Paraburkholderia fungorum: one gene and its partners. The main gene of each other region encodes a partner of the protein of the gene in region 2 in a complex. Links are inferred from orthologs where the notes say so. Each region holds a gene or a part of one and is shown on either strand. Other genes may lie near its edges. The genes, in order: BLS41_RS08965, holA and dnaN.

Region 1 (3,108 bases), 1.3 Mb from region 2 along the record:
CAATGGAGCGGCCTTCCAGACGGTAGTAATCGAGCCCGGTCTCGCCGATCGCGACCACCTTCGGATGTTCAGCCAGTTCGATCAGCTCGGCGAGGCTCGGCTCACGCATGTCCTCGTGATCGGGATGCACACCCACCGATGCGTACACGTTCTCGTGCTGGCTGGCGATCTCCAGCACGGACGGCAGCGTCTCCAGATCGACGGACACGCACAGCGCATGCGTGACCGAATGACTGCGCATGTTTTCCAGCACTTGCGGCAGGCGGTCGGCGAGTCCTTCGAAGTTGATGTGACAGTGCGAATCGACAAACATGGTGATGTCCTGCAAAAAATTGGCCGGAGGTGGCTCAGGCGGTGGCCTGGTTCACAGGCGCGGCGGGGTCGGCGTGCTTCGTATCGAGGCGCTTGCCGAGAATCACGAGGTCGCGCTCCACGCCGTCCAGCACGGCCACGCGCGGCAGCGAGCCCCACGTGTCAAAACCGAAGCCGCGGAACAGCCGCAGGCTCGCGTCGTTGTGACCAAAAATAAAACCCAGCACGGTGTCGATGCCGAGCGCCGGTGCCGCCGCGAGCGACGCCGCCAGCAATTGCTTGCCGAGGCCTTTGCCGCGCGCGCTTTCGTCGAGATAAATGCTGACTTCGGCGGTGCGCAGATAGGCCGGACGGCCGTAGAAATCCGAAAAGCTCAACCACGCGATCACCCGGCCCGGCTGCTCGGAATCTTCCACTACCCACAACGGACGCTTCTGCGGACCATGCGCGTGAAACCACGCCAGCCGGCTTTCGACGCTGACCGGTTCGAGGTCGGCGGTCACTTGCCGCGACGGCACGGTCGAGTTGTAAATAGCGACGATGGTGGGCAGATCGTCGAGCGTGGCATCGCGGTAGGAAAGGCTCATGGTGCTGTTCGAATTGGTTTGATTGTGATGAAAGACAGTGACAACTTAACGGGACGCGAAGCCGGCCGGCTGTCGCGCCACGGCCAGTGTGCGCGATGCCAGGCGGATTCCGTGTAACGGCTTTATGCGAACAACTCGCGGTAGCCGATAAACAGTTCCTCGAACACCAGCCGCGCATTTAGCGGATGGTTCTCGACCGCGCGCTGACGCGTCACGGTGCGGATGAAGCGCGCAAATGCGCCGGCGTCGGCCTGCGATGCGCAGCGCGTCAACGCGCCGGCAGCCTGCGGAAAATAGCGCGGTGCGCCTGCCGTGCTTTGCGCCAGCAAATCGTACATCCAGCGTTGCAGCCAGCCCAGCACCAGCGGCACGGGCAGCTTTTGCAGCGCTTCACCGCATGCGAACGCGTCGCAATCGGGACCGGCGGCCAGTTGTTTGAGCGTCCAGTCGCGCAGCGCGCGGTTTTCGTCACTGGCAAGTGCGAGTGCCGTGAGCGGCGCGCCACCGGCCTCGGCGAGCAGCGCGGGCGCGTCGGCGACGCCTTGCGCGGCCAGCCATTTCGTCGCCACATCCGGCGCGGGCACGGTCATCGGCCACTGGCGACAGCGGCTGATGATAGTGGGCAGCAAACGGTCGATCCGCGCCGACACCATCAGGAACACGACACCCGCAGGCGGCTCTTCGAGCGTCTTCAGCAACGCGTTGGCTGCCGCGATATTCAGCCCTTCGGCCGGATACAACACGACGACGCGAGCGCCGCCGCGATGCGAACCCACGCCGACAAAATCGAGCAGGCCGCGAATCTGCTCGATCTTGATTTCCTTGCTCGGCGTGCGGGTTTTCTTGCTCTCGTCGGCGTCGGCTTTTTCGTCCGGTGCAGTCGCGTTCAGGCCCGCTTCGGCGGCCAGCGCCTCGGGCACGATGATCCGGTAATCAGGATGGTTGCCCTGCGTGAACCAGTTGCACGCCACACATTTCCCGCACGGCTCGCCGTTAGCCTGCTGCGCTTCGCACAGCAGGCCTTGCGCCAGATGCTGCGCAAAGCGCAGCTTGCCGATGCCCGCCTGTCCATGCAGCAGCAACGCATGCGGCCAGTGGCCGCGCAGCTGCTGCAGGCGGTTCCAGTCATCGGCTTGCCACGGATAAATCATCGTTTCTCTTTGAAATCAATCAGTTGATGCCGTTATCTAAAGTTCTATACGAGCTTGATGGCAGAGTTATAAATCACAGTTATATTTATTTAAAATCAAAGACCTGCGACCAACTCCTCAAGCTGCTTCTGAATTCTGGCGATGCTCTGCGAAGAGTCGATGATAGCGAATCGGTAAGGCGCCTCTTCTGCGCGGCGCATGTATTCGGCGCGAGTCCGGTCGAAAAAAGCCGTCGATTCGCTCTCGAACCGGTCCGGATCGCGCGCCGCACTGCGCCGTTCGTTGGCGACTTCGGGCGGCAGATCGAACAGCACCGTCAGATCCGGCTGAAAACCGCCCTGCACCCAGCGCTCCAGCGCTTCCAGCTTGTCGCGCGGCAGGCCGCGCCCGCCGCCCTGATAGGCGAACGTCGCGTCGGTGAAACGGTCGGACAGCACCCAGTCGCCGCGCGCGAGCGCCGGTTCGATCACCTCGGCCAGATGCTGGCGGCGCAGTGCGAACATCAGCAGCGCCTCGGTTTCGAGGTCCATTTTCTGATGCAGCACGATCTCGCGGATCTGTTCGCCGAGCGGCGTGCCGCCCGGTTCGCGCGTCATGACCACCGAACGGCCGGTGCTCGCGACCTTCTGTTCGAGCCGTTCGCGAAACCAGCCGAGATGGGTCGTCTTGCCGGCTCCGTCGATGCCCTCAAACGTAATGAATTTGCCGCGCGCCATCATTGCCCTCGAATGTATTTGTCCACGGCCTTGTTGTGATCGCCGAGGGTGTCAGAAAAGATGCTGCTTCCGTCGCCGCGCGACACAAAGTACAGCGCGGTGCTCTGCGCCGGGTTCATCGCCGCCTGCAGCGACGCGACACCGGGCAGCGAAATCGGCGTGGGCGGCAGGCCCATGCGGGTGTAGGTATTGTAGGGAGTGTCGGTTTGCAGGTCTTTCTTTCTGATGTGACCGGCATAGCTCTCACCCATTCCGTAGATCACCGTCGGATCGGTCTGCAGCGGCATACCCGTGCGCAGACGGTTCGCGAACACCGCCGCCACCATCGGCCGGTCGGACTTC
Region 2 (3,068 bases):
GAAGGTGGACGAAAAGGCGCTGGAACAGGCCGAAATCGAACTCGTGCTGCAGGTGAACGGCAAGGTGCGCGGCGCGATCACCGTGGCGAAAGACGCCACGCGTGAAGCGATCGAACAGCTCGCGGCCGCTCACGACATGGTCGCGAAGTTCAGCGAAGGCCGCGCCCCGAAGAAGATCATCGTGGTGCCGGGCCGTCTCGTGAACGTGGTCGTTTGACAGCCCACAAAAACATGTCGGCAGACAGGACGCCGCCGCGCGCGGCGGCGCTTGTCCATGCCGCGAAACTCACTGCGAACCGGGAGCCAATGTGACTCGCAGATCGTTTTTGACGCTGGCTTGCAGCGTACTGATGTTGTCCGCTTGCGGCTTCCAGTTGCGCGGCCAGCAGGATTACGCCTTTAAACGTTTGTTCGTGTCCGGCGGTTCCCCGGCGGCCTCCGCGCGACTCACGCGCATGGTGCAGGGCGGCAGCGACACGGTCGTCGTGACGTCGCCGGCCAACGCCGACGCGATCCTGAATTTGACCCAGGCTCGCGGCATCGCCACGCTGACGCTGAGTTCGCTGGGCGTGGTCCAGGAATATCAGTTGAATCTGACGATGACGTACACGCTGACCGGCAAGGACGGCACCGTGCTGATTCCGACGAGCGTGATCGCGTTGAACCGCGCGATGACCTACAGCGACCAGTTCTCGCAAGCCAAGGCCGCCGAGTCCGACATCCTGTTCGCCGACATGGAAAACGACGCGATCGACCAGTTGATCCGGCGTCTGGGCGTCGTGCATACGCTTACTCCGGCGCCGGGCCAGGGCGTTCCGGCAATCGCGCCGCGTGCGCCGTTGCCGCCGCCGCCGCTGTGAGCGTCGTTGCGTGTCTGATTTGCTGCACTTGTCCAACCTCGCCGATCGGTAGCCATGCAACTGCGACTTGACGCGCTCGAAGCGCATCTCGCCAAGGGACTCGCCGGACTGTACGTCGTGTACGGCGACGAGCACCTGCTCGCGCAGGAAGCGTGCGACCGCATTCGCGCCACCGCGCGCGCGGCCGGTTTCACCGACCGCTCGGTGTTCACGGTCGAGCGGAGTTTCGACTGGAGTTCGCTGCTCGGCGCGAGTCAGTCGATGTCGCTGTTCGGCGACCGTCAACTGGTTGAGTTGCGCATTCCGTCCGGCAAGCCGGGCAAAGACGGCGCTGACGCACTGAAAACGCTCGCCGCCGCCGTCAACGACGACGTGCTGACCATGGTCACGCTGCCGCGCCTCGATGCGGCCACACAAAAGTCGGCGTGGTTCATGGCGCTCGCCGACGCGGGCGTCGCGCTGAAAATCGATCCGGTCGAGCGCACGCAGTTGCCGAACTGGGTGGGTCAGCGGCTCGCCGCACAAGGTCAACGGGTGGTGGCGGGTGAAGAAGGGCGGCGCGCGCTGGCGTTTATTGCCGAGCGCGTGGAAGGCAATCTGCTTGCCGCGCATCAGGAAATCCAGAAGCTCGGGCTGCTGTATCCGGCGGGTTCGCTGAGCTTCGAGCAGGTTCACGACGCGGTGCTCAACGTCGCGCGTTATGACGTGTTCAAGCTGAACGAAGCGATGCTGGCGGGCGACGTCGGCCGTCTGTCGCGCATGCTGGACGGGCTGCGCGGCGAAGGCGAGGCGTCGGTGCTGGTGTTGTGGGCCGTGGTCGAAGAAGTGCGCACGCTTTTGCGGATCAAGCGCGGCGTGTCCGCCGGCAAGCCGCTGGCGATGCTGGTGCGCGAGAACCGCGTGTGGGGTCCGCGTGAACGGTTGATCGGGCCTGCGTTGTCGCGCGTGACCGAGGGCGCGCTGGAAAAGGCGCTGGCTCTGGCGGCGCGGCTGGACCGGCAGGTCAAGGGTTTGTCGGGCGGCACGCCGGGCAATCATCGTAACGATCCGCCGCCTGATCCGTGGGACGGGCTGTTCGAACTGGCGATGTCGGTGGCGTCGCCGAAAACATCGCCTGTGCCGCCGCCGCCGCGACCTCGGAGCGCGGCTGGCGCTTCTCCGGCGCGAAGGCCAGTCTGATTTGCGGCAGCATCGCAAAAACACGAAGCGTGTTTTAGCAGGCTTCGTTCAGAACGGCAGGAACGGCAGAGCGGCGCGGAACCATCGGCGTTCGCGTATCGACGAATCCTCAAGCGCGCTATTTTCCGCAAGCTGAAATTCGACTCTCCCGAAACCGCCGGTCGCCGCTCGAAGCAAAGCCCCTGCACCCGGCTTACAATTGTTTGATCTTTCGCTAATTCCGCCAATTCCGCTTATCCGCCGCACCTCGACGTGCGCGGCATCATGAGAATGACCATGGATATCGACCAGTACATGACTGACCTCGGTCGTCGCGCCCGCCACGCTTCGCGAGCAATGGCGCGCGCCTCGACGGCCTCGAAGAACGCGGCGCTCGAAGCCGTCGCGCAGGCTATCGAACGCGACGCCGCGTTGCTGAAAGAAGCGAATGCACGCGATGTCGCGCGGGCTCGCGAAAAGGGCCACGACGCGGCTTTCATCGACCGTCTGATCCTCTCGGACAAGGCGCTGAAGACGATGCTCGAAGGCTTGCGCCAAGTCGCAGGGCTGGCTGATCCGATTGGTGAAATCAGCAATCTGAAGTATCGGCCGAGCGGCATCCAGGTCGGGCAGATGCGCGTGCCGCTGGGCGTGATCGGCATCATCTACGAATCGCGTCCGAACGTGACGATCGACGCCGCCGCGCTGTGCCTGAAGTCCGGCAACGCGACGATTCTGCGCGGCGGTTCTGAAGCGCTGGAATGCAACACGGCGCTGGCGAAGCTGATCGGCGAAGGGCTGGAAGCCGCTGGTCTGCCGCAGGACGCGGTGCAGGTGGTCGCGACGTCGGACCGCGCCGCAGTCGGCAAGCTGATCACGATGACCGAATTCGTCGACGTGATCGTGCCGCGTGGCGGCAAGGGCTTGATCGAACGTCTGATCAACGAAGCCCGCGTGCCGATGATCAAGCACCTCGACGGCATCTGCCATGTGTACGTGGACGACCGCGCCGATCTGACCAAGGCGCTGAACGTGTGCGACAACGCCAAG
Region 3 (3,085 bases), 3.0 Mb from region 2 along the record:
GCGGAATATTGTTCGTGAAGCACAGCACGTTTTCGTTGTAGCTGTCGTTCCACTGCATGGCCACTTCCACGCCCACGCCGTCTTTCTCGCCGCTGATGTGGAAAATGTTCGGGTGCAGCACAGACTTGTTCTTGTTGATGTACTCGACAAAGCCCTTCACGCCGCCCACGAACGCGAAATCTTCTTCCTTGCCGGTGCGCTGGTCGGTCAGCTTGATGCGCACGCCGTTATTCAGGAACGACAGCTCGCGAATGCGCTTGGCCAGAATGTCGTAGTGATATTCGATGTTGCCGAAAATCGTCTCGTCGGCAAGAAAGTGCACTTCGGTGCCGCGATTCTCGGTGTCGCCGGTGATCTGGATCGGCGAAACAGCCACGCCGTCGATCTCTTCGATCACGCGGTTTTGCGGCACGCCACGGTGGAATTCCATGAAGTGCTTCTTGCCGTCGCGGCGAATGGTCAAACGCAGCCACGCGGACAGCGCGTTCACGCACGACACGCCCACACCGTGCAGACCGCCGGACACCTTGTAGCTGTTCTGGTCGAACTTGCCGCCGGCGTGCAACTCGGTCATCACGATTTCAGCGGCGCTGCGCTTCGGGTCGTGCTTGTCGTCCATCTTCAGGCCGGTCGGCACACCTCGGCCGTTGTCGGTGATCGAGATGGAATTGTCCGCGTGAATGATCACCTGGATGTCGTTGCAGTGGCCTGCCAGTGCTTCGTCGATCGAGTTGTCGAGCACTTCGAACACGAGGTGGTGCAAACCGGTGCCATCCGATGTATCCCCGATGTACATCCCCGGCCGCTTGCGCACAGCCTCCAGACCTTCGAGGATCTGAATGGACGAGGCGCCGTAGCTGTTGTCGGGTTGCGTATTGTTCGTTTCAGTCATGGATTTTTTCCGGTTCTGCGTTGCTGCTTGGTTGCTGCTCGGGACTTTTCAAAACACCATAAAAACGCCAAAGGGGCGCTGCGCCCCTTGGTGTGTTCTCGGTATTGGACGCGTTAGATGCGCATCGGCATCACAACGTATTTGAATTCGTCGTTCTCGGGAATCGTGATCAGCGCGCTGGAGCTGGCGTCGCCGAGGCTCACTTGCAACATGTCGACCTTCAGGTTCGCGAGCACGTCGAGCAGATACGTGACGTTGAACCCGATATCGACGCTGTCGCCGGTGTAAGCGATTTCCAGTTCTTCCTGCGCCTCTTCCTGGTCGGCGTTGGTCGACATGATCTTCAACTGGCCCGGCTCGATGATGCAGCGCACGCCCTTGAATTTGTCCGACGTCAGAATTGCCGCGCGTTGCAGCGAGCGCTGCAGTTCTTCGCGGCCAATCAGGAACTGGTTCTTGTGCGACTTCGGAATCACGCGCTGGAAGTCGGGGAACTTGCCCTCGACCAGCTTCGACACCAGTTCGACCTGGCCGAATGTGAACTTCACCTGCGTTTGCGCGATGTCGATTTTCAGCGTGTCGTCGATATCTTCGAGCAGACGCTGCAATTCCAGGATTGTCTTGCGCGGAATGATGACTTCCTGACGCGGGAACGAGCCTTCAATCTTCATCGACGAAAACGCCAGACGGTGGCCGTCTGTCGCGACCGCCATCAGCTGGTCGCCGTCTACCACCAGCAGCATGCCGTTCAGGTAGTAGCGAATGTCCTGCTGGGCCATCGAAAAATGGACCATGCCGAGCAACTGGCGGAATGTCTTTTGCGGAGCCACGAGGCTCGCGCCGTAGTCTTTGGCTTGCGCGACGGTCGGGAATTCGTCTGCTGCGAGGGTTTGCAGCGCAAAACGGCTCTTGCCGGATTGCACGGTCAAACGCTTGTCGTTCAGCGTGAGCGTGACCTGCCCGTCGGGCATGGCGCGCAGAATGTCGAGGAGCTTGCGTGCTGCCACCGTGGTCGCGACCGTTTCAGCGCCCACGCCGAAATCGGCACGCGTGGTGATCTGCAACTCGAGGTCGGTCGACAGGAACGACACGTCAGGGCCGTTCTTGGTAATCAGCAAATTGGCGAGGATCGGCAACGTATGGCGGCGTTCGACGATGCCGCTCACAGTTTGCAGCGGCCTGAGGAGGTTATCGCGTTCGGTCTTGACCAGTTGCATAGAGTTCCTTCGTTGATATGACGGCCTGCGCGCCTTGCCAGGTAAGCGTTCCAGCATGCAGCCGTGGCTCCCCGCCGGCGCAATGCAGCGCCTGTCACGGCGTGAAATCCGCCCGCGGCCGCCGGGCGGTTAAACCTGTATTGTGCCTGAAAACAGAACCGCCTCACTAAAATGGGGGCGAGTTTGGAAATAAACAGGTCGATTTTTCCATCGCGGCCGTTTAGCCCTTCAGGGTCTGCTCCAGCACGTGCAATTCGTGGTTCAGTTGCGCGTCCTTGCTGCGCTCGTCGGCAATTTTGCGAACTGCGTGCAGCACGGTGGTGTGGTCGCGCCCGCCGAACAACTCGCCGATTTCCGGCAAGCTCTTCTGGGTCAGCTCCTTGGCCAGATACATCGCGATCTGACGCGGCCGCGCGATGTTCGCTGGACGCTTCTTCGAATACATGTCCGCGACCTTGATGCTGTAGAAGTCAGCCACGGTCTTCTGGATGTTTTCGACCGAAATCTGCCGGTTCTGCACCGTTAGCAGGTCTTTCAGCGCTTCTTTGGTCAGTTCGATCGTGATTTCGCGGCCGTGGAACTTCGAATACGCGAGGATCTTGCGCAGCGCGCCTTCCAGCTCGCGCACGTTCGAGCGCAGATGCTTGGCGACGAAGAACGCGACGTCTTCATTCAGGCTCACGAACTCCGACTGTGCCTTGCGCATCAGAATCGCGACGCGCATTTCCAGTTCGGGCGGCTCGATCGCGACCGTCAGGCCGGAGTCGAAGCGCGAGATCAGGCGGTCGTCGATACCCGAAATTTCCTTCGGATACGTGTCGCTGGTGATGATCACCTGCGCCTTGTTCGCAACCAGCGCCTCGAACGCGTAGAAGAATTCCTCTTGCGTACGCGACTTGCCGGAGAAGAACTGAATATCGTCGATCAGCAGCAGGTCGAGCGAGTGGTAATAGCGCTTGAACTCGTCGAACGCCTT

The links.
Region 1: the proteins of holA (region 2) and BLS41_RS08965 are in contact, whole or in part, in a cryo-EM structure (PDB 8GIZ), measured with the Escherichia coli proteins. The link is inferred for Paraburkholderia fungorum from one-to-one orthologs.
Region 3: the proteins of holA (region 2) and dnaN are in contact, whole or in part, in a cryo-EM structure (PDB 8GIZ), measured with the Escherichia coli proteins. The link is inferred for Paraburkholderia fungorum from one-to-one orthologs.

What each region holds. Positions count from the first base shown.
Region 1 is NZ_FNKP01000001.1:2,026,738-2,029,845, reverse strand. Bases 37-2,990 are described here. They hold BLS41_RS08965 (DNA polymerase III subunit delta'), read right to left. Parts: upstream 2,051-2,990; coding sequence 1,022-2,050; downstream 37-1,021. Other genes in these bases: mltG (endolytic transglycosylase MltG), read right to left, coding at 2,766-2,990; tmk (dTMP kinase), read right to left, coding at 2,146-2,766; BLS41_RS08970 (GNAT family N-acetyltransferase), read right to left, coding at 348-899; BLS41_RS08975 (TatD family hydrolase), read right to left, coding at 37-313. In the rest of the region: more of BLS41_RS08975, read right to left, coding at 1-36; more of mltG, read right to left, coding at 2,991-3,108. UniProt on the Escherichia coli protein: Part of the beta sliding clamp loading complex, which hydrolyzes ATP to load the beta clamp onto primed DNA to form the DNA replication pre-initiation complex.
Region 2 is NZ_FNKP01000001.1:3,365,894-3,368,961, reverse strand. The notes cover bases 63-2,976. They hold holA (DNA polymerase III subunit delta), read left to right. Parts: upstream 63-914; coding sequence 915-2,039; downstream 2,040-2,976. Other genes in these bases: BLS41_RS14915 (glutamate-5-semialdehyde dehydrogenase), read left to right, coding at 2,316-2,976; lptE (LPS-assembly lipoprotein LptE), read left to right, coding at 309-860; leuS (leucine--tRNA ligase), read left to right, coding at 63-217. Outside these bases: more of leuS, read left to right, coding at 1-62; more of BLS41_RS14915, read left to right, coding at 2,977-3,068. UniProt on the Escherichia coli protein: Part of the beta sliding clamp loading complex, which hydrolyzes ATP to load the beta clamp onto primed DNA to form the DNA replication pre-initiation complex.
Region 3 is NZ_FNKP01000001.1:325,202-328,286, reverse strand. What follows is about bases 58-2,988. They hold dnaN (DNA polymerase III subunit beta), read right to left. Parts: upstream 2,110-2,988; coding sequence 1,006-2,109; downstream 58-1,005. Other genes in these bases: dnaA (chromosomal replication initiator protein DnaA), read right to left, coding at 2,330-2,988; gyrB (DNA topoisomerase (ATP-hydrolyzing) subunit B), read right to left, coding at 58-892. Also shown: more of gyrB, read right to left, coding at 1-57; more of dnaA, read right to left, coding at 2,989-3,085. UniProt on the Escherichia coli protein: Confers DNA tethering and processivity to DNA polymerases and other proteins. Acts as a clamp, forming a ring around DNA (a reaction catalyzed by the clamp-loading complex) which diffuses in an ATP-independent manner freely and bidirectionally along dsDNA.